DNA from 3 places in the Enterococcus casseliflavus genome. Region 3 is predicted to be linked to each of the others. Evidence: predicted binding sites of a transcription regulator. Region 3 holds the regulator's gene; each other region holds the start of a gene.
What was found. The regulator CtsR, encoded in region 3, represses protease genes until heat stress. The targets are predictions, from matches to a motif close to TTGGTCAAAAAAGGTCAAANA.
Positions count from the first base shown of each region.

Region 1 (10,373 bases), 1.8 Mb from region 3:
TTGAATATTTTACTGCCGCAAAGGTCTCGATCAAGGCGAAAGAAAAAACGGTTCATACTCGGACCGACGGCGATCCAACGGATGATCTGCCAATCGAGATGAAAGTCATTAAGCACGGGTTGACGATGTTGGTACCTGAGGAAGCACAAGAATCAAAATAATGGTCCCTACGATCAATCATATGGAGGAAATGGATGGATGCACTGATTTACAATCCATTGTGGTTTTATTTAATTGCAGTCAATCTTTATCTTTTCTGTCTGATGGGTTATGATAAATATCAGGCAGTAAAACAAGGTTGGCGGGTTCCCGAAGCAAATCTCCTTTTTATGGGGGCGATTGGCGGCGGATTAGGCGGTTTGATCGCGCAACGCGTGTTTCGCCATAAAACAAGAAAGAAGAAGTTTTATTTCTTTTTTGCTTTCGGCACCGTTTTTGCTATCCTGCTGATGGTCTTTTTTGCATAAATTCGGTTTAACAAGCAAGGAGTTAATATGAAAACTAAAGTGAAGTTCGCCCTTAATTTACTTTTACTAGTAGGCATTCTGGGTGTGATGTATTTTTTTGTCCGTAACTCGATGATGGAAATTTTAGCGGGGCTAAGAGAGACCAGCTTTCTCGTCGTCTTACTGGTTATGGGGCTTGGCACATTGTACCTAGTGATTGAAGGACGAACAGTTAAAGAGATCGCAGTGACTTTTCAACCGGAATTCACCACCAAGGCGGGGTTTCTAACCGTCTGTTACAGTGGGTTTTATCGGATCGTGACGTTTGGCGCGGGCACCTTGATCTCAGAGGTGAATTTTTATCGTAAAAATGGCTTGCAGTTGTCACAAGGGGTTGGGGTCACCACCTTACACATGGTGATGTATAAGTTTGCCATATTGACTTATGCGATTGCTGGGTTGATCATTCAATTCTCGCTATTTTATGACAATGCGCCGAATATGATTTGGGTGATATTGGTGGGGATCGTACTCGTTTTTTTGATCATTGCCGCTTTATTGGCACTTTCTGTCAGTATCAACATACAAGTCTTTTTTGTGATCGTCAGCAATAAGCTGTTCAAAAGTGCAACGTTAAGAGGGATCGTTGACAAATGCAACACCCAGATCTATTCTTTGCGAGAAACGGTCAATGCGATTATTACCGATCGGACCGCTTTCTTGCGCATTTATCTTTGGAATCTTTTGAAGATGCTGCCTTGGTACGTGATCCCTTATGTGATTCTTGTCGTGCAGCACCCAGAGATCGATTTCTTGTTGACGTTATCCTTCATCAGCTTTGCTGTCGTCTTGTCCGGGGTGATTCCAACACCGGCGGGGATCGGTTCCTTTGAATTTATTTATATGCTGCTTTTTGGTCCATTAGTCGGCACAGTCGATGCAGCATCTTCTATGCTGCTGTATCGCTTAGCGACATTCATTTGGCCCTTCATTATTGGCTTTGCATATGTAATGAAAGAAAAGCGCAAAGACATTAGCCAAGAGCTGACAGAGCTCAGAAAAGAAAAAGTGGAAAGTTAAAAAAACGCTTATCTTCGAGTAGAGGATAAGCGTTTTTTTTAGTCTTTCAAATCAATGATCCGATCAACAAAGGATTCATAGAATTCAGCTTCATGGGAAACGATCAGAACGGTTCCGGGAAAAGTTGCCAGGGTTTCTTCCAAATTGTTTTTCGTGTCTTGATCTATATGGTTGGTCGGTTCATCAAGAATCAAAAAGTTGCTTTTGATCAGCATCATTTCAGCTAACTTCACTTTTGTCTGCTCGCCACCACTTAATAATTTCAATTCCTCTTGAGCAAGCTGGCTAGGTAATCCCGCACGAGAAAGTTGTCGTCGCAATTCTTTGTTGGTTGCCTTTGGGAAAAGATCCTCGAGGTATTGCAGAGGCGTCTGTAATGGATACTCCCAGTCAAGATCTTGAGAAAAGTAATTAAACTTTGTATGCTGTGGGTAAGAAACGGTTCCTTCAATTGCAGGGATCACACCAAGTATTGTTTTGATCAACGTCGATTTACCGATCCCATTAAATCCCCGAATCGCAATTTTTTCGCCATAGCGGATCGTTAGGTTGATTGGCGATAGTAAAGGCTTTTGGTCATAACCGATCACTAGATTGGTCGTCTCTAATGCCAAGGTCGTAACGATCGGTGCCAAATCAAATCCTAGATGCGGTTTAGGGACATCTTGGGGTGGGGTCAAACGTTCGATTTTTGCCAATTGTTTTTCACGACTCTTTGCCATTGTTGAACGAGAACCAGCTTTGTATTTACGGATATAGCTTTCGGTTTTCTTGATATGCTCTTGTTGTGCTTCGTATTGCTTCATATAACTTTCATTTTGCAGCGTTTTTAGCTTTAATGCTTTGTCTAAATTCCCCGTATACTTAGAAAGCTTGCCAAATTCGATATCAATGATATGGGTCGTGATTTCATTCAAAAATTGACGATCATGAGAAACGACTAAGTAGGTACCAGTAAAGTCCTGTAAAAACTCAACCAGCCATTTGATATGCTCATCATCTAAGTGGTTGGTCGGTTCATCTAAAATCAGCATGTCGGGTTTTTCTAGCAACATTTTTGCTAAGATCAATTTTGAGCGTTGACCACCACTTAAGGAAGCAAGGGGGGTATCCATGCCGAGAACCGAAATACCTAATCCTTCTGCTAAATCATCGATCAATGTATCCATTTGGTAGAAATTTCCTTGATCCAATTGATTTTGCAATTCGCCGGCTTTTTCTAAAAGCTTATCGTCAAGACTTTCGCCATAAGCAGTATAAAGATCTGCGATCTGTTGTTCTTTTTCGAAGTCTTCTGCAAAGGCAGAGCGCAAAAAATCACGGATCGATTGCGTTTCATCAACATTGACATATTGATCCAAATAGCCCATTTTCAAATTTTTCGGAAATTGAACAAAGCCATCGTCTGGGAGAATTTCTCCTGTAATGATTTTGATTAAAGTACTTTTGCCGGCGCCATTCCGTCCAATCAACCCGACTTTTTCCCCACGGTTGATTTGAACGGAAACATCTTCGTAAAGCAATTTGTCGCCAAATTGTTGGCTAATATTCGTTAATGTTAACATCGTTTCCTCCATATAAAAAAGCTGTAAACAGTAGACGTTACAGCTAAGTAGATAATCTTACTGAATAACTATCGCCAAAGAGCGATCAAAAGGATCAGGAAAATCGATTGTTCCTGACCAATCAGGACCTAGCATACCATTGCGGCTTCCTATCTGTCAATTTTCATGAAAGAATACTGAAAAAAATCTTGATCTTCGAGGGAAATCTTTTGACCATTACTGACCAATATTGTATAATAGAAGAGTAGAAAAAAGGATGCTGCTTGCAGTGTACTAATTTTTCTGACTACCATTTTGGGAGGGAAAAGTATGAACCCAGAAAAAATGACGACTACATTACAGAGTGCCATCGCGGAAGCACAGCAGATTGCCATGACGCGTCACCACCAAGAAATCGATATTCCGCATTTATGGAAGATTTTATTGCAAGCCAATCAATTCGGCCGCAATTTTTATACGGATACAGGCCTTGATGTCGATGCATTTGAAAAGGAAGTCGACCAGCTACTAGATGAACTGCCTTCGGTTGAAGGAGGAAATGTTCGTTATGGTCAATCCATGAGTCAAAATCTGTTTCATCTTTTGTCTGAGGCAGATCAATTAAAAAATGAATTTCAAGACGAGTATCTTTCCACAGAAATCGTCCTTTATGCGTTGATGAAATTGAAAAATCATCCATTGACGGTGTATTTAAAGAAACAAGGAATCACCGCAAAAGAAATCAAGCAAACGATCGAAACATTAAGAGGAGGGGATCGTGTGACCTCACAAAATCAAGAAGAACAATACAAAGCATTAGAAAAATACGGCGTTGACTTGGTCCAACAAGTCCGCAGCGGAAAAATGGACCCCATTATCGGACGAGACGAAGAAATTCGCGACGTGATTCGCATCCTTTCTCGGAAAACAAAAAACAATCCCGTTTTGATTGGTGAACCGGGGGTTGGTAAAACAGCCATTGTTGAAGGATTGGCTCAACGGATCGTGCGAAAAGACGTCCCAGAAAACCTAAAAGACAAAACGATCTTTTCTCTGGATATGGGTGCCTTGATCGCAGGTGCCAAGTTCCGAGGTGAATTTGAAGAGCGTTTGAAAGCCGTCTTACAAGAAGTGAAAAAAGCCGATGGACGGATCATTCTCTTTATTGATGAGATCCACAATATTGTAGGTGCTGGTAAGACGGAAGGCAGCATGGATGCTGGAAACTTACTAAAACCAATGCTGGCACGGGGAGAATTGCATACGATTGGCGCAACGACCCTTGATGAATACCGTCAATACATGGAAAAGGACAAAGCCTTGGAACGTCGTTTCCAAAAAGTGCTGGTACAGGAACCAACCGTTCAAGATACGATTTCGATTTTACGTGGCTTGAAAGAACGGTTCGAGATCCATCATGGCGTCAATATCCATGACAATGCGCTTGTTGCTGCTGCGACCTTATCTGATCGGTATATCACGGACCGCTTTTTACCAGACAAAGCCATCGATTTGATCGACGAAGCAAGTGCCACGATTCGGGTAGAAATGAATTCGATGCCTACCGAGCTCGATCAGGTCACTCGACGTTTGATGCAATTGGAGATCGAAGAAGCCGCACTGAAAAAAGAATCTGATGATGCATCGAAAAAACGTTTAGGCATTTTACAAGAAGAATTGGCGGAATTGCGTGAAGAAGTCAATACCATGAAAATGCAGTGGGAAACGGAAAAAGAAGAAGTCAATGCAGTTTCCAATAAACGGGCAGAGATCGATAAAGCCAAGCATGAGTTGGAAGATGCTGAAAATAACTATGATTTGGAACGGGCAGCTGTTCTTCGTCATGGGACGATTCCCCAACTGGAAAAAGAACTCGCTGAATTGGAAGAAAAAAACCAAGACGAAGGCATTCGAATGGTTCAAGAGTCAGTGACAGAAAATGAGATCGCCTTAGTCGTGGGCCGCTTGACAGGAATCCCTGTTGCGAAATTAGTGGAGGGCGAACGAGAAAAACTGTTGAAATTAAACGAGACCTTGCATCAACGAGTGATCGGACAAGATGAGGCAGTCGATGCCGTCAGTGACGCAGTCATTCGTTCCCGAGCTGGTCTGCAAGATCCAAATCGACCATTAGGTTCCTTCTTGTTCTTAGGACCGACCGGCGTCGGTAAGACCGAATTAGCGAAAGCGTTAGCGGTCAACCTCTTTGACTCTGAAGAGCATATGGTTCGGATCGATATGAGCGAATACATGGAAAAACATTCGGTGTCTCGTTTGGTCGGTGCCCCTCCAGGCTATGTTGGATTTGAAGAAGGTGGACAATTGACTGAAGCCGTTCGACGCAATCCATACACGATCGTCTTATTGGATGAGATCGAAAAAGCCCATCCAGATGTCTTCAATATCTTATTGCAAGTGCTTGATGATGGCCGTTTGACAGACTCAAAAGGACGCGTCGTTGATTTCAAAAATACCGTCTTGATCATGACTAGCAATATCGGCTCTCAAGTCTTGCTAGATGGTGTAACGGCAGAAGGAACGATCCCAGAAACTGTCGCAGAAACTGTCCGTAATCTCTTGAGAGGGCATTTCAAACCAGAATTCTTAAATCGGATCGACGATACGATTTTATTCACACCGCTTAGTCTAAACGATGTGACAGGCATCGTCGACAAGATCATCGCACAGCTTTCACAACGACTGGAAGTCCAAGATATACTGTTGACGATCACTGAAGAAGCCAAACGCTGGATCGCTGAAAATGCTTATGAGCCAGCGTATGGTGCGCGTCCTCTCCGTCGGTTTATCACGAGAGAAGTCGAAACCCCATTGGCAAAAGAAATCGTTGCTGGCAGAGTCTTACCAAAGACCCAAGTCACCATCGAATTATTGAACGATCAGCTGGTTTTTGAAAATACGCCAATGACCGAATAATAAAAAGAGAACAAATGAATAAATACAAAACGATGGTTGCCATTTCATTGGCAGCCATCGTTTTTTTGTCGCTCAACATAAGACAAAAAAGTTCTCCTTGCTTGTTGTTTGGAGGAAATTCGCACTTCGATTATACTGTTCTTATGGAGTAGGAGAGGAATGAAAAGATGAATACTTTTTTTGAAACGTTGAATGAGCGAAAAGGGGAATTGCTGACAGCTGTCTTTGAACATTTATCATTGTCGATCATTGCGCTGCTCGTGGCGATCGTTATTGCTGTTCCTTTAGCTATTTGGCTGGTTAATCATAAACGGGCAGCGGAAGTCGGCCTACAAATAACGAGTGTGTTGCAGACGATTCCATCACTGGCACTGTTAGGTTTATTGATTCCATTCGTGGGGATCGGAACGCCACCTGCATTGATCGCATTAGTTATTTATGCATTATTGCCGATCTTTCAAAATACCTATATTGGCCTTTCGGAGATCGATCCATCAATCGAAGAAGCTGCTGCGGCATTTGGTATGTCTCGGATGCGCCGATTGATCAAAGTCGAGTTGCCGATTGCTTTGCCTGTCATAATTTCTGGGATTCGCACGGCGCTGGTCTTGATCATCGGAACAGCGACCTTGGCCGCTTTGATTGGCGCTGGCGGGTTAGGTTCCTTTATTTTGTTAGGGATCGATCGAAATGCGCCTGAGTTAACGTTAATTGGTGCGATCGGGTCTGCCTTGTTGGCGATTGTTTTCAGTACCCTGATCCGTTACCTGCAACATTTAAAACCGCGCTATACCTTGATCACGTTGGCAGCAATCATCTTGCTGATTGGTGGGGTTTCCTTCTCACAAAGCGGATTTTTTGCTCCCAAAACCATTACGATCGCAGGGAAACTAGGGTCTGAACCTGATATCTTGATCAACATGTACAAAGAATTGATTGAACAAGAAGACCCTGATGCCCAAGTTGAACTAGAGCCAAATTTTGGAAAAACCTCTTTCTTATTCAGCGCATTGGACAATGGTCAAGTTGATATATATCCAGAGTTTACTGGTACCGTGTTGGAGAGCTTAGTTGAGGTACCAGAAAAGCTTGCGAGTCAAAACCTTGACTCCGACGAAACCTATACCGAAGCAGTCAATCTATTGAAGGATCAGTTTGAGATGACCTTGCTTCAGCCGATGGCGTATCAAAATACCTATGCGTTGGCTGTCAAAAAAGAATTTGCTGAGGAAAATGGACTAACCACGATCTCTGATTTGAAGAAAATCGAAAATCAAATCAAAGCTGGCTTCACTCTCGAATTCATTGATCGGACGGACGGATATGCGGGGATCCAAGAACTTTATGGGCTAGATTTTCCAAGTGTCCAAAGTATGGAACCAGCATTGCGTTACCAAGCCATCAATAATGGTGATATCAATCTACTGGATGCCTATTCCACGGACAGTGAATTGCGTCAATATGGCTTAGTTATTCTAGAAGACGATCAGGAACTATTTCCACCTTATCAAGGAGCGCCTTTGATGAAAGAAGCCTTTGCCAAGGAACATCCAGAAGTCGTCCGTGCATTGGAAAAGTTGGCAGGGAAAATCACCGAAGAACAAATGAGTGAAATGAATTATCAGGTCAATGTCGAAGGAAAAAATCCAGCAGAAGTCGCACGTACCTTCCTGATAGACGAAGGATTAATTAAGGAGGGACAAGAATGACACCAATTATTGAATTTAAAAACGTCAGTAAAAAGTTTGATCAAAAACTAGTGATCGATCAATTAGATCTGAGTATCAATAAAGGAGAAATCTTTGTTTTGGTCGGTCCTTCTGGGAGTGGGAAAACGACGACTTTGAAGATGATCAACGCCTTGTCAGAACCGACAGATGGTGATATTTACTTCAAAGAAAAACGCATCAAAGAATACAATATTCAAAAGATGCGTTGGCAAATGGGGTATGTTCTCCAACAAATCGCTCTGTTTCCGACGATGGATGTCAAACAAAATATTGAAGTGATCCCAGAGATGTTAGGGTGGTCAAAAAAAGATCGCTCAGAAGCCGTGGATCGTTTGCTGACACAGGTCAAACTTGACCCAGAGCAGTACCGTCATCGAATGCCGAAAGAATTGTCTGGTGGAGAACAGCAACGGATCGGGATCTTGCGCGCGTTAGCTGCCAATCCCGAAATCATTCTGATGGACGAACCCTTTAGTGCCCTTGATCCAATTTCTCGTAATTCTTTACAGGAGCTAGTCCTCGATCTGCACAAAGAGCTTGGGACGACGATTATTTTTGTCACGCATAACATGAAAGAAGCGGTAAAACTAGGGACGCGCATCGCTGTGATGAATCAAGGGAAGATCGTTCAATGCGATACACCAGAAGTCATCGTTTCACAACCGAAGACCGCTTTTGTGAAAAGCTTCTTTGAAGAAACCGGGGAAGATGAAGCAAAACTGGTCACAGCAGGAGATTTGATACGGATGAACTTTTTCAGCAATGATATCAATCAAGCTGACCCGAAAATTGCAGCATCTGCGCCATTAAATGAGTTGTATACTTTATTTGCGAGTCATGAGACGGTGGTGATCGAAGAAAATCACCAACTGATAGGGAGTCTACGTCGAAAAGATGTGTTTGCTTTCTTGAGTCGTGATCGAACGTAAACGATTCTTTTCGCAACGAGAAATATCATAAATTTTTTAAAATCGATGATTTCTCTTGCTCAAAGCAAATATTCCACGTAAGATTGAGGAAGATATCTTTTGTCAAAATGGCAGAACAAGCTTTCGCTGATGACAAAAGATGCAGTAAAGGAGCGAAAGAGCAGCTATGGTAAAAATTCTCAAAGAAAATTGGTTACTGCTTTTCTTTATCGTCGCCGTGGTTCTCATCCGTCTGTTTGTCCTGACCCCTGTTCAAGTCAGTGGCCATTCTATGGACCCGACGTTGGCAGATAAACAGCGTTTGATTGCATCAAAAATCTCCTCCTATGACCGACAAGACATCGTGATATGTGTTGAACCAGATGATCCAAGTAAAATCGCTGTCAAGCGGTTGATTGGTTTACCCGGTGATACCATCGAGATGAAAGATGATGTCCTAACGATCAATGGAGAAGTATACGAAGAACCCTATTTAGATGAGTTTAAAGAGAAATTTGCAGACGATCAATTACAAGACGAATATTCTTATCGCGAAATGTTTCAGCAAATCGCGGCTGGTGCCGAACACTTTACCGATGATTTTACGGTAACGGTTCCTGAAGGCAGCTATTTTGTGATGGGAGACAATCGTTTGATCTCTAGAGACAGTCGCAGTTTCGGGGTTGTAACGGAAGATCAAATGGAAGGGAAAGTGCTGCTGCGCTTTTGGCCATTGAATCAAATCAAACTATTTTAATCAAAAGAAAAAACATTCTTGCCAGTGCAGCGAAAACGATCGCAACTGACAAGAATGTTTTTTAGATGACCCAAGCGACAAATGCAACCATTGAAAAGAACATTGTCCAAACCGCAATAATAGCTGATGCAATAAAAATAATTTTGATTGATAAAGGTTGGACAAATTTTCGAGCATCTTTAGAGAACGCATAGGTGATCGATGAAAAAATCAAGCAGCATAAAATAAAAAACACTGTTAGAACCATAAGCCTCTCCTTTACTGACGCAACGTCAAATGAATAATGTAATTATAACAGACCATGGTTTTTTGGGGAAATAAAAATGATTAAACGAGGGAATTTTTTTGTGGTTGTAATCGTTTTATAGGGAAGTGTAAGAAAGGTCAAACCTTGATAGACAGCGAATCTATAAAAATAAGATGTGTTATTTAAGTATTTTTATAAATTTTTCTTTATGAATAAAAGAACAAAAGAAAAAAGCTTGTTGAAAAACGATGGTTTCAACAAGCTTTTTATGGTCGTTTATGATAATTTTTTAATTCGATAACTTTCAAAGTAATCAGGTTTGCCTCGTCCTTGAACATATGCGATCACGCCCATCAAGGCAGCACCAATCGTGTTGGTTAGTAAATCGCCCATCGTATCCATCAATGCTTCACGACCGATAAACGGGGTGCCATCCAGTGTGGCATAACGTTGGAGATTCATCCCACCAACGGAATCGCAGATAAACTCCCAAAACTCCCAGAAGATACCACACAAGCCAGCAAAAGCAAAGCCCATCAGTAAGAATAACCAGGGAGAGACGTTTGAAACTTTGACTTCTTTCAGTAGCAGACAGATCAATCCATAGCCGACAGCCGTCAAGACCATTGGGCTTACCGCATGTAGAATTTTATCCCAGAAAGCAATGGTTTCGATCAAATGTAAGATCGTCCCCATAAATACAGAGATCAGCAAGAAAAACCAATAA
Region 1 covers NZ_CP119393.1:1,920,861-1,931,233, reverse strand. The annotation lists gene P0G38_RS09465 (diacylglycerol/lipid kinase family protein) at 1-161, shown strand, start outside; gene P0G38_RS09460 (DUF1294 domain-containing protein) at 195-467, shown strand; gene P0G38_RS09455 (lysylphosphatidylglycerol synthase transmembrane domain-containing protein) at 495-1,526, shown strand; gene P0G38_RS09450 (ABC-F family ATP-binding cassette domain-containing protein) at 1,565-3,091, opposite strand; gene clpB (ATP-dependent chaperone ClpB) at 3,401-6,004, shown strand; gene P0G38_RS09440 (ABC transporter permease/substrate-binding protein) at 6,172-7,713, shown strand; gene P0G38_RS09435 (ABC transporter ATP-binding protein) at 7,710-8,663, shown strand; gene lepB (signal peptidase I) at 8,830-9,399, shown strand; gene P0G38_RS09425 (hypothetical protein) at 9,461-9,646, opposite strand; gene P0G38_RS09420 (DUF2238 domain-containing protein) at 9,923-10,373, opposite strand, start outside.
Region 1: the regulator CtsR is predicted to act here: its motif matches at 3,298-3,318, upstream of clpB (ATP-dependent chaperone ClpB).

Region 2 (10,373 bases), 1.7 Mb from region 3:
TTCTAGTGGTCAAATGATGTTGATTATCAAGTCGACCGATCTTTCTGTCTATGAATTATCAATTCGGTAATAATCACTATGAAAGTAAATTTGTTGCAGGGTTATATTTTGGCTTTTATTTTATGTCAAAGTCTTCTCAGAGTTGAAAGAATTGTCGTTCCAACTAGGATTGGACCTAAAAAACGAAAAAAATGTTATTCGTAGTCCCTGAGAATTTGCTCTGAATCAGTCGCTGTCAGAGAAACCAGTTCTGAAAATTCATGTTTAATATTTCTTTATTGAACCCCTGCAATTCAATAGAAATCAACTTTCTATCATTTTTAAGAAACTATTTTGGCAGTAGCTTTACGCGTATGAACAGTTGCGTAGGGTGGGGATTGAAAAGTATGATTCTATTTATGCGTTCCTATTGGATAGGTATATCAAAGTTACTTATGAAAAAATATCAATTAACGTTTTCATTCAATTAGTAATCTGCACCTACAATTCTTCTAGCTTCACGCGACAGAGACATCAAGGTTACTCCTTTGTTAATAAACGTTCATGTTTGTTTCATTATAAAGATATCTCAAAAAACTAACTGTGTGGGATGGCTATCTCATGAACCCTAGATTTTAATAGAAAGCATCATTTTTTAGGAATATACAATCAGACTCTTTGAAGAAAGCTTTGAAAGAGTTTTTTTGTCTTTCTCAATTTTATGAAGTTGCCACTTGTTTCTAATCGTCAGGTCTTTTAGTCAGTAGAAAGAAAAAGAGTGACAATGATTATTTTATTTGTAGTTTTTTTGAAAAAAAGACGATAAAAATCAGCTGGTTCTTACTATATCCTTAATAGCAGAGGATCAAAGTTCTTTTAAGGAGTGAATCAAAATGCTGCAAACCAGAATAAATTTCAGTGGACAAAAGAATGCTACCATGTTGACTGTGCGCTTTTTCAGCAACAAGACGAACACGATTTTAGAGAGAAATTTAATTGTGGATCAAGAGGATGATCGTCAATCGGTTCTTGACTACTTAGCAGAATCACTAGGGGAAATCAACATCTTGCAATACTCTTCGAAAAACGTTTTGTGTATCGCTGAACGTTCAAGGCTAGAAAAAGCAGGAGGCACGCATCGATTGGAACATTTTTGGGGAGATGTCATCAGTTATATCGTTGAGTGCGTGGATAAATCTGGTATTCATTATGATTTGCATGTGATTGGCAATGTTGATTCGGATGATGAAGAAATTATGCGGTCAATTAATGAGATCAGTGATGAATTGTCGATCATCAACATTTATGAATACAAAGATTGCTGGCTAAAAAGAGAAGATATTTTATTACAAGCTCTTTGAAATGAACTTGATTCCTCAAAGAAGTTTGTCCAGCTAGAAAATGATTTTACTCTCCAAGTCACTTACCAATCAATGAAAGAATACGAATTTTTTCTTAGTCTATGGAAACAGCTAATTCACAGGATCTTTTTAATGGTTTCCAACGCTTTTTTGTTACAAAAGGTAAGAATCGTTTCACAAGTTTTTCTCACCCGTTCTGTTTTAAAGAAGCGGGGATTTTTCTGAAGTTTTTATTAAAATTGTCCGTTTAATGAAAAAAGAGGCTCAAATTTAAGTTTATTTTACTATAATTGGAAACTAGGATACTTTTTAAATAAGGCGGGTAAAAAATTTTGGAGTATATAGAAAAGTTGTATAGGTTTTATTTAACCAAAAAACAGGTAGATAAATTAACTATTATTAGAAATATCATTTTGGAGAAGCAGCTGTCTCTTGATAAAATATGTGAAACGATAAACAAATCTTTGTATCAGGTGAAAATATTGATCAATGAAATCGCCGAAGATATGAGAGAGTTTACGACCTTTGACGAGTCTATTTTTTTGTTGAAAAAGAGAACCGTTTATTTGTCACGAGAATTAAACGAAGAACAAAGCCTGCATATTTTTGTGAATCTAAAGAAGAAGTATTTCTTAGAATCTCCTTATTATCGTCTATTATCCTATTTGTTAAGAAAAAGAAAGACCCGTATGGTGGACATCTCAGAAGAATTGATTTTTAGTATTTCTTATTGTTATAAATTGATCAGCTATCTGAAAAAAATGCTGGTTATCCAAAATGTCCCGATTACTATCAATAACAACACAGATTCCATTGATCTGACAGGGGCCGAGCCTTGTGTGCGGATGTACCATTATTTAGTTGAGATCATGGCTTGCAATGTTTACATCAATCAGCGCACCCGTGCAAGCGTTGAATTAGCTGCGAAAGAATATGAGCCGTTGAAAACTACAAAAGTGAAGCACGACATTATGTTTTCAATCATTGAGAATGCGGTGTTGAGGGGCTATATCGTCAATGAATTAGACGAAGCTTCCATCGCTATTTATGAGCAAATCAAGCAACTCAATGGGGAAAAGCAAGTGATCAAGCTGCTGCCGATCAGAAGTCAGCAAGATATCGAGAAAGAACAGATTTTTTATCATTTCTGGGTTTTTCTCTTCATACCTGAAACGATCTCGGATCAAGAGAAACTTCTTTTGGGGAAACAGCTGCGAAACCTCTCGGGGAATCCATTGGTCGAATTTTCTGCCGATGTTGTGGCTGTTTTGTCGCAAAAGTATCATCTTTCCAAAGCGATCGAAGCGTTTCTTACCTATGAATTAGTGATGAATACATGGGGCTGTCTTCATCTCTTTTTGGATAGTTTTGTGTCTACTGAAGATTTGTCCTCTACGAACGAACGCGTATTAGAGGTGGAGGAGCTGATTGCGACCGTCTTGCAGCGCCATTCGTTTGTAATAGAAAAAGAAGCCCTTTTCTTAAGGAAAATCGCTCAGATTACAGCATCTTATTTACCTATCCAAAAAGAGGAACCGATTCGCATTGGTATTTCTCTTTTGAACCACCCTGAATATATTCCGGTCATTAAGAACAAACTATTGAAAATTTACAATGAAAATGTGATTCACTTTAGTTCGAACTTAGGAGACTCAGACATACTGGTTTCTGATGGCGTGCTGATCCATAATGAGTCGCAGAAATTTACATTTTTTGGCAATGTTCATAGTACCAAGGATTGGCACAATCTACATGTGATGATCCAGTCGATGATTTCTAATAAATATACTTGAAAAAGAGAGCGTAACGCTCTCTTTTTTTGCTTGACTATCAGGTAGCGTTGGTCGAAGTACTAGGCGAAAGAAGGAGGAGAGAAGACAAAAAAAGATATCTATAAAAGAGGGCTGCGACAGTCACCTTTTATAGATATTTTTTAAACACGTGATTAGGCAAAGCTAACGTGAGGAAGACAACGTTTTTTTGATGGAGATTTCTACCACTTCGGGCATTTGGATCACAGAGATCGTAGCAGGATCATAGGAGCCATCAGGTAATTTTTTCAAGAAGTAATTTTTGATTTCTTCTACTTCCGTCGGGCGAATATTCCGTTTTTTATTGATCAGCAAAATTTCATTGTGGTTCGGCGCTGAGGTAAAGATCACGGTCGTGTCTCCGGCAGTGTAAACCTTTACAAGTTCTGCGTCGGTATTTTCAAGTTGATTCAATACTAGTCGAGAATGGCTGTTTGTAACGTTGATTAATTTCACCAGACTCACCTCACATTCTATGTATTTATTAATAACATTATAGGTCGTTTTTTTTCAAAAGAAAAGCCAGACAACTCGGAATTACCCAATTTTTTGGCAAAACATGGTTGTCTGGCAAAACGAACGGTTTGGTCACCGTTTTGACACGTTATTGCTCATCTGTTTCCGATGGTTTTTCGTCTTCAGCAGAAGGTGTTTCTTCAGGAAGTGCAGAGGATTCAGCTGAAGTTACAACGATTTTATCGGAATCCTCCAATTGTGCTTTTAACTGACGGACTTGAGGATGCTCAAGATAATATTCAGCAATCCCGTCTTCGATTTGATCTTGGATGGTCCTGCGCAATGGGCGAGCACCCATCGTTGCGCTGTAACCTAGATCGACCAGTTTTTCTTGCACGTCTTGTGGAACATCGATATGCAATTTTTGATGACTAAGTGTTTGATTGACATCATGCAGCATAAGGGACACGATCGATAACAAGTTGTCCTTGCTAAGTGCCTTGAATTCAATGATCCCGTCAAAGCGATTGAGAAATTCTGGCGTAAAGTAATTGTTTAATTGATTTAACACGGAACGAGTGATGCCTTCACGCGCTGCGCCAAAGCCGACGTTGGCTTCAACTTTGCCAGTTCCAGCATTACTTGTCATGATGATCAAGGTATCTTTAAAGCTGACTGTACGTCCTTGGGCATCCGTCAAACGACCATCATCGAGAATTTGCAAGAACATATGCAATACATCAGGATGGGCTTTTTCCACTTCGTCTAATAAAATCAGGCTATATGGATTCCGACGAACTTTTTCAGTCAATTGACCCGCTTCTTCATAGCCAACGTAACCAGGAGGAGAGCCAATCAGTTTGGATACACTGTGTTTTTCCATGTATTCTGACATATCGAAACGAATCATCGATTCTTCAGAACCAAACATCTCATAGGCTAATTGTTTTGCTAATTCGGTTTTCCCGACACCGGTTGGACCGACGAATAAGAAAGAGCCGATCGGACGATTTTGTTTGCCTAAACCGACCCGATTTCTGCGGATCGCTTTGGCTACTTTATCGATCGCTTCATCTTGTCCGATAACTTTAGCTTTCAAGTCATCCGCAAGATTTTTCAATTGCGTTTGTTCTTTTTCTTTCAATTCACCAACTGGAATATTTGTCCGTTCTTCAACGATTTGTTCCATGTCTTTTTCGGTAATGACTGGCGTTTCTTCTTCGCTGATTTGGCGTTCCTTCATTTTTTGCAATTTATTGATTTGATCGCGATAGTAAGCAGCTTTTTCGAAATCTTCTTCTCGAGAGGCAGCTTGTTTTTGTTCTTCTGCTTCTTGTAATTTCTTTTCGATCGTTTTTGGATCAACGATTTGGATCGTCAAGTTTTTCTTAGAACCTGTTTCATCTAGTAGATCGATTGCTTTATCAGGCAAGAATCGGTCTTGGATGTATCGGTTAGAAAGGGTAGCGGCAGCTGCGATCGCTTCATCAGTATATTTCACATGATGATAATCTTCATAACGTGGTTGCAAACCTTTTAAGATGCGGATCGTTTCTTCCACAGAAGGTTCATCCACACGTACTGGTTGCAAACGGCGTTCTAAAGCAGCGTCTTTTTCGATGATGCGGTATTCATTTAACGTCGTTGCTCCGACCATTTGTAGTTCTCCACGAGCAAGAGCTGGTTTTAAGATGTTTCCAGCATCCATATTTCCGTCGCCAGCTGCACCAGCGCCAACGATTTCATGGACTTCATCAATGAACAAAATCACGTTTTCTGCTTGCTTGATTTCTTCAATCAATTTTTGGATGCGTTCTTCAAATTGTCCACGAATACCTGTGCCTTGAACAAGAGACGCAACGTCCAAACGAATGACTTCTTTGTCCATCAGTTTTTGTGGCACATCGCCATCGACGATTTTTTGGGCTAACCCTTCAACGACGGCAGTTTTCCCAACCCCAGGTTCACCAATAAGCACAGGGTTGTTTTTTGTTCGACGATTAAGGATCTCAATCACTCGTTTGATCTCTGAATCACGACCAACGACTGGATCGACTTCGCCATCACGAGCCATTTGGGTAATATTGATACCGTATTCTCCTAACAGACCTGCAGGTGCTTGGTTATTGCGTGGAGGCTGTCCACCGACAAAACCGTTACCGCCGGTTTGCGTCGATGGGGTTTGTTCATAAGGGGTATTTCCTTGCTGCATCTGGCGAGACATTTGACGAAATAGATCATCAATATTGCCGAATCCAAAAGGATCTTGCGCCATTGCAGCTGCAGCATTCCCAGATTGAGCTTTTAATTTTTGGTAACAACTTTGACAATAATCGAGTTGTTTTCTTTGACCATTGACACTGGCATATAAATGAATAGACGCTTCATTTTTGCCGCAATTTTGACAAAGCATAGATTCACGACCTTTCATATTTGTTCCAACACCCTTATTTTACGGCGCTTTTTTACACTTGTAAAAGAAAAGGGGCTGTGTGCATAGAAACGGTCATCTTCGAGGTAATGTGTTATTGACCTTTACTGACCATAATTCTATTATACTAACTTTTTGTCAGACTGCAAGAATTTTACTCGTAAAAATTTTTGCCGCTCTTTCATTAGCAGAAGCGTCTTTTAAATAAAAAGTAATTCCATTATAATAGAAAGAAAGAGGTGAGAATTTAGGATGGAGAACAGAGATTTTGCTTCAGAAATAACGCGTTTGCGCAATGGAGAGATCCAAGAATTGATTGTCCAACAGCCAGAATTCCTGGCGTTTAGAGATGTCTGGCTCCAGTTGGAAGATCGGTCTTCTTTTGTCGGAGAAGCGGGCTTAAATGGGAAGATCATCTACCGTTATGTGCAAGAAAATAAATAGGACATTTATTTCAATCGTTTATTTAAGAGAAAACGGTTGTCTATCGAGGAAAAAAATGGTAATCTTAACAGTTGAAAGGGCGATTTTTTTCGGGTGTCATTGCATGCATGGAAATTTTGCCTTCACACAAAAAAACGTATCATAAAGGAGATTGATCAATATGGAAAAGAAAGATTTTCACGTAGTTGCTGAGACAGGGATTCACGCACGTCCAGCTACATTATTGGTTCAAACAGCAAGCAAATTCAACTCTGATATCAACTTAGAGTACAAAGGTAAATCAGTAAACCTTAAATCAATCATGGGCGTAATGTCATTAGGCGTTGGCCAAGGTTCTGATGTAACTATCACTGCTGAAGGTGCTGACGAAGCAGATGCAATCGCTGCAATCGTAGAAACAATGAAAAAAGAAGGTTTGTCTGAATAATGGTTGAGATGCTAAAAGGAATTGCTGCTAGTGATGGTGTAGCCGTTGCGAAAGCCTACCTGTTAGTACAACCTGATTTATCTTTTTCAAAAGTATCAGTTGAAGATACTGCAGCAGAGGAAGCACGCTTAGATGATGCGTTAGCGAAGTCAACAGCGGAATTACAACAAATCCGTGACAAAGCAGCGCAAACTTTAGGTGAAGCAGAAGCACAAGTATTTGATGCTCATTTAATGGTTCTTTCAGATCCTGAGATGATTGGTCAAATCAAACAAAACGTGACAGATAACAAAGTCAATGCAGAAGCTGCGTTGAAAGAAGTTACTGACATGTATATTGGTATGTTTGAAGCAATGGATGACAATGCTTACATGCAAGAACGGGCAGCTGACATTAAAGATGTCGCAAAACGTATCTTGGCGCATTTGCTGAATGTGACTTTGCCTAATCCTTCAATGATCAACGAAGAAGTAGTCGTTGTTGCGCATGACTTGACACCAAGTGATACTGCACAATTAGACCGCAACTTTGTAAAAGCTTTTGTAACAGATATCGGTGGACGTACTTCTCATTCCGCTATCATGGCACGTTCTCTTGAAATCCCAGCAATCGTTGGAACAATGGAGATCACTGCAAAAGTGAAAGCGGGCGACATCTTAGCTGTTAACGGTATTATCGGTGACGTTATCGTCAACCCGACAGATGACCAAGCAGCTGAATTTGTTGAAGCTGGGAAAGCCTACGCAGAACAAAAAGCAGAATGGGAAAAATTGAAAGATGCTGAAACAGTTACCGCTGATGGTAAGCACTTTGAATTAGCTGCGAACATTGGAACGCCTAAAGATTTAGAAGGTGTCCACAACAATGGTGCAGAAGCAGTCGGTTTATACCGTACTGAATTCTTGTACATGGATTCTCCTGATTTCCCAACAGAAGAAGACCAATACAAAGCATACAAAGCAGTTTTAGAAGGAATGGCTGGCAAACCAGTGGTTGTCCGTACAATGGATATCGGTGGCGATAAAGAACTTCCTTACCTAAAATTGCCTCATGAAATGAATCCTTTCTTAGGCTATCGTGCATTGCGTATCAGCTTATCTGAACTTGGGGATGACATGTTCCGTACCCAACTTCGTGCGTTGTTACGTGCTTCTGCTCACGGCAACTTACGTATCATGTTCCCAATGGTGGCAACATTGAAAGAGTTCCGTACTGCGAAGAAAATGTATGAAGAAGAGCGTCAAAAATTGATTGACGAAGGCGTTGAGGTTTCTAACGAGATCCAAGTCGGAATCATGATCGAAATTCCAGCAGCTGCTGTCTTAGCAGACAAGTTTGCGAAGGAAGTTGACTTCTTCAGTATTGGTACCAATGACTTGATCCAATACACAATGGCTGCAGACCGCATGAACGAGCGCGTGTCTTACTTGTACCAACCATACAACCCATCAATTTTACGTTTGATCAAAAACGTGATCGATTCAGCGCATGCTGAAGGCAAATGGGCTGGTATGTGTGGAGAAATGGCGGGCGATCAAACTGCTGTGCCACTTCTTGTAGGTATGGGCTTAGATGAGTTCTCAATGAGTGCAACATCTGTTCTGAAAACACGTAGCTTAATGAAACGCTTGTCAACGACTGACATGCAAGAATTAGCAAAACGTGCTTTAGAAGATTGCGATACAATGGAAGAAGTTGTTGAGCTAATCGAACAGTATGTAAACTAATCATTTCTAGGCAACAAGCAATTTTGCTTGTTGCCTTTTTTTTGTTATAAGAAGCCTTCTTGTTCGATTTGACTTGCAATAGCCTGCTCGTTTTTTCAGAAAACGAACAATTTTGTCATATCTTTGTATAAAGCTATGATTCCGTAAGTTTTTCACGTATCATGATTAAATGGGGAACAAAATCTAGGACCATGGTAGGAGTATGTCTCCGATTGCCTATGGTATACTAATATCAGATATAAGCATTTCCAAGGAGGAATCATCTTTGAAAGTACTTCTTTATTTTGAAGGAGAAAAATTATTAGCTAAATCAGGTATCGGTCGAGCGTTGGCCCATCAGCAACGAGCACTGACATCTGTCGGGATTCCTTTTACTCTTGATAAAAATGATGAGTACTATGATATCCTTCATATCAACACGTATGGGATCAATAGTATGCACATGGTCAACAAAGCCAAAAGACAAGGGAAAAAAGTGATTTACCATGCCCATTCTACAGAAGAGGATTTTCGGAATTCATTTATCGGCTCAAACCAGCTTTCGCCATTATATAAAAAATATTTGATCAATCTTTATTCTAGAGCCGATCAGTTGATCACCCCGACTCCTTATTCGAAAGAACTTTTGGAAGGGTATGGTATCCAAGTACCGATCGAAGCGATCTCAAACGGCATCGATCTTGACAAATATCAGCCGGATCAAGAGAAAGAAAAAGCCTTTCGCGAGTATTTCAATCTCTTACCAGATCAAAAAGTCATTATATCCGTCGGTTTATTTTTTGAACGAAAAGGCATTCTTGATTTTGTAGAGATAGCTAGACAGTTGCCTGAGTATACGTTTATCTGGTTTGGTCATACACCAATGATGACGATTCCTAAACAGATCCGCGACCTCGTCAATGAAGACCATCCAGAAAATGTGTTGTTTCCAGGTTATATCAAAGGAGACATTATCGAAGGCGCATATTCCGCTGCCGATTTATTCTTCTTTCCTTCTTATGAAGAAACAGAAGGGATCGTAGTCCTTGAGGCGTTAGCCAGCCGCCAAAATGTGCTCGTTCGGGATATTCCTGTTTATAAAGGGTGGCTAAGTAATGGGCACAATGCATACATGGAAAAAACCAATGAAGGATTTATTGAGAAAATCAAAGGAATCGTGGAGGGCACGTTGCCACCGTTGAGTGAAGCGGGTTATGAAACAGCAAAGCAAAAGAGTATTGATGAAATTGGGTTTAAATTACAAGAGGTTTATACAAAAGTGATGAATACGGAATGAAGAAACTAATGTAAAGTTTGGAGGTACCGTTTTGAAAATCGGATTTTTTACAGACACCTACTTCCCCCAGGTAAGTGGTGTGGCGACATCGATCAAGACATTGAAAGAAGAGCTTGAGAAAAAAGGCCATAAAGTGTATATCTTTACAACGACCGATCCAAATGCTGATCTGGATGAAGAAGATATCATTCGCATGCCAAGTGTCCCGTTTGTGTCCTTCAAAGATCGGCGAATCGTGGTTCGCGGCATGTTGTATGCCTATTTGATCGCCAAAGAATTAGAATTGGAATTGATCCATACCCATACAGAGTTTGGTTCTGGGATGTTGGGGAAAATGGTGGGGCGTAAATTGCAGATTCCTGTGATCCATACCTACCATACAATGTATGAAGATTACTTGCACTACATCGCAAACGGGAAAGTCTTACGACCATCTCACGTGAAATATCTTTCACGGCTAT
Region 2 covers NZ_CP119393.1:2,066,027-2,076,399, reverse strand. The annotation lists gene P0G38_RS10135 (hypothetical protein) at 873-1,340, shown strand; gene P0G38_RS10130 (helix-turn-helix domain-containing protein) at 1,814-3,133, shown strand; gene P0G38_RS10125 (DUF1827 family protein) at 3,296-3,607, opposite strand; gene P0G38_RS10120 (ATP-dependent Clp protease ATP-binding subunit) at 3,756-6,020, opposite strand; gene P0G38_RS10115 (hypothetical protein) at 6,291-6,482, shown strand; gene P0G38_RS10110 (phosphocarrier protein HPr) at 6,643-6,909, shown strand; gene ptsP (phosphoenolpyruvate--protein phosphotransferase) at 6,909-8,636, shown strand; gene P0G38_RS10100 (LTA glycolipid anchor biosynthesis glycosyltransferase, IagA/BgsA family) at 8,902-9,912, shown strand; gene P0G38_RS10095 (glycosyltransferase family 4 protein) at 9,944-10,373, shown strand, end outside.
Region 2: the regulator CtsR is predicted to act here: its motif matches at 6,133-6,153, upstream of P0G38_RS10120 (ATP-dependent Clp protease ATP-binding subunit).

Region 3 (10,373 bases):
TGGCCAACTACCCGTTGATGCAAGATCTTTTCAAGATCCAACAAGCGTTCGCTTTCTTTTTTCTCCATCTGCTGCAAAGGTACACCAGTCCATTGGGAAACGACCGTAGCAACATCTTCTGCAGTAACACTATCGGCATAGCCTGACGCTTCTTTGACTTCCATAAACGCCACTTCCGTCAGTTGTTGGGTCAATTTCTTTTCCTTGATCCGCAGACGAGCTGCTGCTTCAAAATCTTGCTGGCGAATGGCTGCTTCTTTTTCTTCGATCAAGTTAGCGATCTCGTTTTGTAGATCTGCCAATTCCGAACTTTCATCGGTTTTGTCTAGACGCACTTTGGCTGCTGATTCATCCATCAAATCGATGGCTTTATCTGGTAATTGGCGCGAATTGATGTAACGTACGGACAATTGCACAGCGGCGTGTAACGCATCATCAGAAATTTCCACCCCATGATGTTCTTCATAACGAGGACGCAAGCCTCGTAAAATTTCTTCCGCTTCTTCTGGTGTTGGTTCGTCGACTTGCACCCGAGCAAAACGGCGTTCTAACGCAGAATCTTTTTCAATGTATTTTTGGTACTCATCTAGCGTTGTGGCACCGATGGTTTGCAATTCTCCACGGGCTAAGGCTGGTTTCAGAATATTCGAGGCATCAATCGCCCCTTCGGCTCCGCCGGCCCCGATCAGTGTATGCAATTCATCAATGAATAAGATGATTTGACCATCTTGATAGATCTCATCGATAATTTTTTTCATTCGGTCCTCAAATTCCCCACGGTATTTCGTTCCGGCAACTAAAGCCCCCATGTCCAGCATCATCAAGCGTTTGTTTTGCATGTCTTCTGGGACTTCCCCACTGATGATTTTTTGGGCTAAGCCTTCGGCGATCGCGGTTTTCCCAACACCAGGTTCCCCAACGAGAACAGGGTTGTTTTTGGTCCGACGGCTAAGGATCTGGATCAGCCGTTTGACTTCTTTGGCACGACCGACAACAGGATCTAGCCGTTTTTCACGAGCTAATTTGGTCAAATCACGGGCTAAGGAATCCAAGGTCGGTGTTCCTTGCTGCGCTTTGGCTTGGGCTGGACGACGACGACCAGCACTTCCGTTGGTTTTGCTTTCATTGAAGCCCATTTTTTTCTTCAAAAGCTGACGCATTTTCGCGAGACTCAAGCCGAGATTCAGCATGATTCGTGAAGCCAAAATGTCTTCGTCTCTTAATAAGCCTAATAATAGATGTTCGGTACCGATCTGTGGTGCCCCTAAACGCTTGGCCTCATCCCCTGCATAAGCAAATGTATGTTTTGCTCGTGGTGAATACGCGAGATAGGCGTTTTCTGGGTATTGACGAACGGTGCCGTACCCTGTTAAATGCTCGATTTCTTCACGAATATCGTTTTCTGTGATATTCATTTCCCGTAACGTTTTGCCAGCGATCCCGTTTTGTTCAATGACCAGTGCCAATAGAATATGTTCAGAACCTACTGCTTGGTGCTTAAAGTATTTTGCTTCTTCTTGGGCGATAGCCAAAACGGCTTTCGCGCGTTGGGTGAATAATTCATCCATCTCTTTCACTTCCTGTCTTCGTAACTTAATCGTTCTAGAATTGCATGGAGCAAATCAGCTCGTGTTCTATTTTCATAAGGAGAACGTCCTAGAACTGCTTTCGCGATGACGGTCAACAATAAATTGCCTTCTCGCTTGGACAGGATTCCTTCCTCATAAAGTTTCTGGATTATTGCATATGCATCTTTTTCCGAGATGGTTTCATCGAATAATTGATTCATTTCTTTTAAGTAGTGGTGGCTATCAGTAATTTTGACTTTCTCGATCCGAATATAGCCGCCCCCGCCGCGTTTGCTTTCAACCGCATAGCCTCTTTGAACGGTAAAGCGGGTATTGATCACGTAATTTATTTGTGAGGGCACGCAGTTGAACAAATTTGCCATTTCTGCGCGACGAATCTCAATGGTTTCACTGTCTTCAAGAATTTTCTTCAAATATGCTTCAATCAAATCGGAAGTGTTGTGATGACTCAATTCATTCCCTCCCTTGACTAATTCTGACCTTCATTATACCCAATTTTTGAATCCTTGGAAAGATGTACGCTTGCACAAAAGGAAGGTCTAAAGGAAATTTTAAAGACACTTATCCCTCGCTTCAGCTTTTTAGCTACAAAAAGAAACAAGCAGCTCGTCGGGGAACAAAAAGAAAATTCTTTGGTCCCCGTAGGCTGCTTGTTCTTCTAACATAAACGTTCATCTTATTGCGTACTTTCTGAACTACTTTCACTCGTTGACGAGCTGCTGCTTGAGGAGGATGAGCTGCTTGACGAAGAAGAATCCTGTGGTCGAGGACCTCTGGAAACCGTCACGGTGACAGAACTTCCTACTGCTACAGAAGTACCTGCTCCCGGCGTAACGCGCACTACTTCTCCAGCAGGCACAGAGTCGTTATAATCAGATTCTTGTTCTATCGTATACTGCAATCCTGCTTCATTCAAATCTGCTTCTGCATCGGCTTGGCTTTTGCCAACGATTCTTGGTACATTGACCATTTCTTGCCCGCTGCTGACAGTTAATGTAATGATGGTTCTGGAAGTCACAACGGACTCGCCACTCGCTGGTGCTTGACCAATGATCGTACCTTCCGGTTGGCTACTGGATTCGTAAGTGACATTGATTTGTGAAAGGCTTACCCCGCGAGAAGTTAATGCTGCTCGTGCATCTGCCTCTGTCATACCATAATAGTTGTCCATTGCGAAGCTATCTGGTCCGGAGCTGACCTTAAAGGTGATTTCGTCTTCTGCTGGGGAAACTTCCCGCCCTGCTGCTGGTGATTGACTGATAATATCCCCTTCGTCGACATCATCTGACGACTCTAACTCTTCTTTGATTCTGTCTTCATCAAAGCCCAAATCGATCAATTCTTTTTTGACATCATCGAAGGAACGACCTTCATAGTCATCAAGGGTGATTTTCTTCGTTCCGCTACTGATGTAGAGAGTGACGACGGAATTCTTTTTGACTTCATTGCCTTCTGGGGGATCGGTTTTGACGACATTGCCTGCTTCGACTTCATCGTCTTCGATTTCTTCCACCTCGTCTGCTACTTTCAAGCCGGCGGCTTCTAGCTCGGCACGGGCAGCTGCTTCCGTCTGACCACTGACTTCAGGAATCGCCACATCTCCTCGACCACCGCCGAATAGGAAGTAACTGCCTATCCCTAACAGTGCGATCACCATAATGATGGGCAGCAACAGCCAGCGTTTGCGTTTTTTCTTTTTCGGTTGCGCTGGTTCTTCGGCTTGATCCGCAACCTCATCTTCTACGGGTTCCTCCACTGGCGGCGTTTCGACTTGGGCTGCTTCCACTGGAGTCAGCACTCTCGTTTCATCCATCAGGGCATGAGGTTCCCATCTCGGTTCATTGAGGCGGTCAGGAGACAACACGGTATCGAGATCTGCCCGCATTTCATCGGCGGTCTTGTAACGATCCGCCGGTTCTTTGGCGGTCGCCTTCAATACGACGTTTTCCAGCGATTGCGGAACATTTTTGTCATAGATCCGAATCGAAGGGATCTCATCTTGGAAGTGTTTCAAGGCGATCGTTACGGCTGATTCGCCATCAAAGGGTACTTTGCCGGTTAAAATTTCATAGAGGATAATTCCAATCGCATAAATATCTGATTGATTGGTGGCCATACTGCCTCGTGCTTGTTCTGGTGAAAGATAATGCACCGAGCCTAGCATCGAGTTGGTTTGGGTGATCGATGTTTCTGATAAGGCGATCGCGATCCCAAAATCGGTGATTTTCACCACGCCGTCTTCATTGATCAGCACATTTTGGGGCTTTAGGTCCCGGTGAATGATGCGGTGCTGATGGGCCAATGCCACCGCTGATAAGATTTGTTGGATGATATCAACGATCTGCAAATAAGGTACGGGATAGTGCGTTTGGATATAGCGCTTGAGATCCATCCCTTTGACATATTCCATCACCAAAAACTGCATGCCGTCTTCTTCGCCGACATCATAAACAGTTACGATGTTGGGATGAACCAGCTCAGTCGCCGCCAATGCTTCTCGTTGAAAGCGCCGAATCGCACTTTGGTCGTTTTGGAAGTCAAAACGAAGCACTTTGATTGCCACTTCACGGTCTAAGATCAAGTCATGCGCCAAAAACACATTTGCCATTCCGCCGCTGCCGATATTGCCGATGATTTTGTATCGGCCGTTTATCTTCTTCCCAATTTCGATCATGGGCGCTCTCCTCCAACTTTAATCAATAATACCGTGATATTGTCGACACCGCCGCGTTCGTTGGCTTGATCGATCAATGATTGCACTGCTTCTTCTAGCACAGGGGTTTCTTGGATCGTTGCTGTGATCTCTTCATCTGAGACCATGTTGGTCAATCCGTCTGAACACAGCAGCAAATAATCCCCGTCTGCAATAAAGTGGATCGCCACATCGACTTCGACTTCGCTTGGCATGCCGATCGAGCGGGTCAAAACGTTTTTGCGAGGATGATTCAAGGCCATTTCTGCCGTGATTTGTCCCGACTTCACCAATTCATTGACCAGTGAATGGTCCTCTGTGATTTGGGTCAGCACTTGATTGCGTAAAAGATAGGCACGGCTGTCCCCGACATTGGCGATCGTAAACTGGTCGCTTAATAAGGCCACGGCAATGATCGTGGTGCCCATGCCGCTAAGTTCTTCTTGTTCTTGTCCTTTTTGGAAAATCACTTGGCTTTCCGCTTGGATTTTTTGGATCAGCCATTGGGCAGTTTTTTCACTGTCTGTCAGCTCTGTCTGTTCCCAAGCGGTGCCGATCTCACTGACTGCTTGACGGCTAGCGACATCTCCGGCTCGGTGGCCCCCCATGCCATCGGCAAGCAAGGCCAATGTCACATTGGCTTTATTTACATAGGTTGCTGCAAAATCTTGGTTTGTGTTGCGACGTTTGCCGACATCTGTTTGAAAACGAATCTCCAATTTCTTTCACCTCGTTACTTTTTGCGTAGACAACTGATAAAAAAGCCATCTGTCATAAAATCTTGCGGATAGATCGTCAACATATCCTCTTGAACCGCTTCGGCTGCCAGCGGTCCTACCGCAAGAGGCATTTGCTCAAATTCAGGATGGTCAGCGAGAAACGCTGCCACGACTTGTTGATTTTCTTCCGCTAGAATCGTGCATGTGCTGTAGACCATTATACCCGATTTTTTCAGGGTTGGGGCGGCACTTTCCAAAATCTCTCGCTGAATCTGCGGCAAGCGTTGGAAATCGGCTTCCGTCTTGCTGTATTTGATGTCCGGTTTACGGCGCATCAACCCTAATCCAGAACAAGGGGCATCCACTAAGATGCGATCAAATTGTTCGGGTGCAAAGGTTTGAGCCGTCTCCCGCGCATCCATCACGCGGGTCTCCACAACTGCTTCGACGCCTAAACGTTGGGCATTTTGCTGAATCAGCTTAACCTTATGGGCATGGATATCCAGTGCTGTCACTTTGCCGCCCTCTGCGGCAGACAAGAAGGCAGCGATATGGGTCGTTTTGCCTCCTGGTGCGGCGCAGGCATCCAGTACTTGATGGTCTCGGGCTACTTGTAAAACGGGGGCAACCAGCATCGAACTTTCATCTTGGATCGTCAGTAAACCTTCTTTGTAGAGGGACGAGCCCGCCATAAAGCCTTTGTCAGCCACAACCCCATAAGGGGAAAGCTCACTTGGTCGTGCGTCGATGCCTTCTTCTTGTAGCCGTTCGATCGCTGCTGCTTGCGAGATGCGCTGCAGATCGATACGACCACTGGCATGATTGGGTTCAAATAGGGCATAACCCAGCTCGCTAGTTTCTTCGATCCCAATTTGTTTGACTAGTTTCTTCGTTAGCCACAGGGGCAAACTGATTTCCGTTGCTAAACGTTCCATTGGGTCTTTGATCAATGCCAAGTCTGGCACTCCTTGTCGTTGGATCGTGCGCAGCACGCCATTGACGAACTTACCAGTCCCCGGATTGCCTTTGGCTTTCGCAATATCCACGGCTTCATGAATGATGGCATGGGCGGGTACTTTATCGAGATACAGCATCTGATACAAGGAAAGCCGCAGCAGCGTTTTGACCCACGGGTCGACTTTGCGGGCATTTTTAATAAACCGGTCCAAATAATAATCCAATAAAAGCTGACGACTGATGGTGCCGTACACCAATTCAGTCAATAAGCGACCGTCTTTGTCATTTAAGCGCCCTTGATTCATCAATTCCCGCAGCAGTAGATTGGAATAAGCGCCGCCTTTTTCGATTCGCAACAACGCTTCTAGTGCCACAAAGCGCACTGTATATTGTATGTCTCCAAGATTACGCTTCATAGGTACCTACCTGATCCCCTTTTTGAATCTGTTGTCCACTGCCGTTTAAGAATGCGGCAATGTCTTGTCGGCCTTTTCCAGCTGGCTGCAATTCATCGATAGCCAATACCGTGCCTTCCCCACAAGCGATCAGCAACGTTTTTTTCGTCCGTTCAATGATCGTTCCTGGTTGGGCTGTCGTCGTTTGCTCCAGCGGTGTCACTTGCCAAAGTTTCCAGCGGTTGCCATTTTGTGTCGTAAAGGCGATCGGCCATGGTCGCATGCCTCGGACTTGGGCATCGATTTGCACCGCCGTTTTCTGCCAGTCGATGGCTTCTTGTTCACGGCTGATATTTGGTGAAAAGGTGACTTTTGCTTCTTCTTGCGGGACAGGCTGCAGCTCTCCTGACAAGATTTTCGGCACAGTTTCCAGCAGCAAGTCTTTGCCTAATAGGCTCAACTTATCAAACATCGTCCCCACATCATCTTGTGCCGTGATCGGCAAATGAGCTTGAGCAAAAATACCGCCAGCATCCATTTTTTTGATCATTTCCATGATGGTTACACCCGTTTCTTGCTCCCCTTCCATGATGGCATAATGCACAGGTGCTCCGCCACGGTATTTCGGCAGTAGGGACGCATGAACGTTGATAGCGCCATGCTTTGGTACTTCTAGTAAAGCACTAGGTAAAAATTGGCCGAAAGCTGCCGTGATCAGCAGATCAGGTGCCAAAGCTTGAATCTGCTCCATTTCTGGTGACCCACTGATTTTTTCTGGTTGTAAAACCAACAAGTCATGCTTCATCGCCGCTTCTTTGACGGGGGTCGGAGTGATGGTTTTTTTGCGACCGACGGGACGATCCGGCTGGGTCACGACTGCTGCCACTTCATAGCCGGCTTCAAGCAAGCCTTCTAAAATTGGGACGGAAAACGCCGGGGTACCCATAAAGACGATTTTAGTCATTTTCATGTTCCTCCATATACTTTTCTAAGTCTTCTTCAGGAATGCGTTCGACGAGCTTGTCGACAAACAGCACGCCATTTAAATGATCGATCTCATGCTGCATCGCACGCGCCAAGTAGCCGAATGCTTCCACTTCCATTTCTTCTCCTTCTCGGTCGAAATAGCGGACAGTGATCTCGTCTGCTCGTTTGACGGTCCCAAAGGTGTGGGGAATACTCAAGCAGCCTTCCACATCAAGGGATTCACCAGAAGAAGCGATGATCTCAGGGTTGATCATTTCAAAACGATCGTCTTCTTCGACTTCCACGATCGCCACTTGCAGGTTTTTGCCGACTTGCGGTGCGGCAATACCGATCCCGTCGTGGGCGACCATTGTTTCATAAAGGTCGTCTAGTAGCTGAACGAGTTCATCGGTAATTACTTTGACGGGTTTTGCTTGCCGACGAAGACGTTCATCGGGGGTGATAATAATAGGATAACGCATATTTTCTCCTCTAAATAAAATTCAACGGCTCTTGGTCAATCGACACGTACAATCCTTTGCGCTGATCGATTTGACTTTGATCCAACAGACGGGTCAACAAAGCAGGTAGCTGCGGTTCATTTTTGTATTTAATGATCAATTGGTAGTAATAACGGTTTTTCACCCGCAAAATCGCACTTGGTGCCGGACCCAACAAAATACTTTGCGGTGACAGCTCCTGCTGCAGATCCCGCGCGATCGCAAACATCTTCTGAGCGGCGACTTGCTCTTCGGGATGGCTACAGGTGATTTTGACGGTGAAATAATACGGTGGATAGCCGCTTTGGTGTCGCATCCACATCTCTTTTTGATAGAAATCTTCGTAGTCTTGCGACTGCGCCAATTGGATGGCGTAGTGCTCAGGGTTGAATGTTTGGATCACCACTTCGCCGGTTTTTTCTGCCCGACCTGCCCGACCACTGACCTGAGTCAACAGCTGGAACGTCCGTTCACTCGAACGAAAATCTGGCAAATTCAAGGCGGTATCGGCATTCAAGACCCCTACCAGTGTGATATCAGGGAAATCCAAGCCTTTGGCGATCATTTGAGTCCCTAACAAAATATTCGCTTTTTTCTCCCCAAACAAGGTCAAGATTTTTTCATGGGCGCCTTTTTTGCGGGTGGTATCGACATCCATCCGTAAAACCCGCGCTTCGGGAAACAGTTCCTTCAACTCTTCTTCCACTTTTTGCGTGCCCGTTCCGTAATAACGAATCTTGTCTGCATTGCAGTTGGGGCAACGATGGGGGATGTGTTCTTCATGTCCGCAATAATGACAGCGCATCGTTTTGGTATCCATATGCAGCGTCAAGGAGATGTCGCAATTTGGACAGGGCAAAACATACCCGCAATCGCGGCACATCACGAAGGAAGAGTAGCCGCGCCGATTCAGCAGCAAGACGATCTGTTCTTTGCGGGCCAATCGGTCTGTAATTTTTTCCTGTAACGGACGAGAAAAGGTTTGATACTTTTTATTGGCAAATTCGGTACGCATATCCACGACTTCGATCTGCGGTAATTGCGCACTGATTTTTGCCCGCTGATTCAATTTCAATAAGCGGTAGACCTCTTTTTGCGCCCGGGCACGAGATTCCAATGACGGCGTCGCACTGCCTAACACCACTGGACAGCGATGGTACTGGCTGCGCCAAATCGCTAAATCTCTCGCATGGTAACGAGGGGCTTCATCTTGCTTGTAGGAGGCTTCGTGCTCCTCATCGACGATGATGACCCCGATGTTTTTCAACGGAGCAAAAATCGCCGAGCGGGCGCCAACCACCACCTGCGCCTCCCCACGTTCGATCTTACGCCATTCATCGTATTTTTCACCTTGGGACAAGCCGCTGTGTAAAACAGCCACTGCGTCGCCTAGACGGCTTTTAAAGCGTTCGACCATTTGCGGAGTCAACGCGATCTCTGGCACGAGCATGATCGCGGTTTTGCCTTGTTTCAGCAATTGGGCGATCGCTTGCAGATAGACTTCTGTTTTTCCACTGCCGGTGATCCCTTCCAGTAAAAAAGTCTGTGCCTCTTGGTTATCCGCACAAGCAGTGATTTGCGCTACTGCAGCTGCCTGTTCTTCATTTAATTCAAGCGGGACCGTTTTTTGAAATTGACGGTCTTTGTAAGGATCACGGTAGGCTTCAACTTCCGTAAAGGTCAGCCAACCAGCTTCTTGCGCTTGGTTCAAAGCCGCGGTGGAAATCCCTTGTTCGGTAAAAAAGGAAACCGGCAAGCGGGCTTCCTCTGTCAAAATCTGTAAGATTTCCAGCTTGCGTTTGGCCCCTTTGCGCAGCTGTAGCTGGACGGCGGGGATTTCTGCTGGATCGATCTTGCGTTCAATGTAACGGGTCATTTTCGCTTTGTTTTTATTTTTCACGAGATACTGCAATTCAACTACTGCGGATTCCCGCAAAGGCTTCAACTGCGGCAACAGCCCGGCACTTTCGGCGTCTTGCCAGCTGAGGATGCCATTTTTGGGAAAAAATTCTTTGATGGGATGATTTCCTTCCAGCAAAACGATCTGCTTTTGGTACTCGGCTTTCATCACACTAGGCAGCATCGTCTGCAAGCAAGTGATCTTAAAGGCAAAGGTCGTTTCCTTCATGTAGTCGGCTAATTGGAGAAGTTCTTCATTGACGACAGGCGACAAATCCAACAAACGAACGATTGGTTTTAAGGTCTGCTGCGGTTCGGCAACTTCTGAAAGGCCGACGACGAACCCTTGGATATGGCGGTCACCCTTGCCAAATGGCACTTCGACCCGCATCCCTGTCTCAATGGCGGCTTGTAATTCTGATGGGATCAGATAGGTAAAAGGCTGATCGGTCTGCATCGTGGGAACATCCACGATCACTTCTGCTATGTACGCCATTTCTTCTCCTCCTTTTAGGTTCTATTTTACTAAATGGGTGGGGGTTTGTCTGTACCCCTTACAAAAATTTAACCATCATCATTCAAAAGAAAAAGCCAGAACACAGGCGTGCTCTAGCTTGCTTTTGTCTATAGCTTTTGTTCGTCGCGGATACGCGCTT
Region 3 covers NZ_CP119393.1:69,981-80,353, reverse strand. The annotation lists gene P0G38_RS00430 (ATP-dependent Clp protease ATP-binding subunit) at 1-1,568, opposite strand, end outside; gene P0G38_RS00425 (CtsR family transcriptional regulator) at 1,574-2,041, opposite strand; gene pknB (Stk1 family PASTA domain-containing Ser/Thr kinase) at 2,266-4,263, opposite strand; gene P0G38_RS00415 (Stp1/IreP family PP2C-type Ser/Thr phosphatase) at 4,260-5,000, opposite strand; gene rsmB (16S rRNA (cytosine(967)-C(5))-methyltransferase RsmB) at 5,015-6,373, opposite strand; gene fmt (methionyl-tRNA formyltransferase) at 6,363-7,316, opposite strand; gene def (peptide deformylase) at 7,309-7,800, opposite strand; gene priA (primosomal protein N') at 7,811-10,213, opposite strand; gene rpoZ (DNA-directed RNA polymerase subunit omega) at 10,342-10,373, opposite strand, start outside.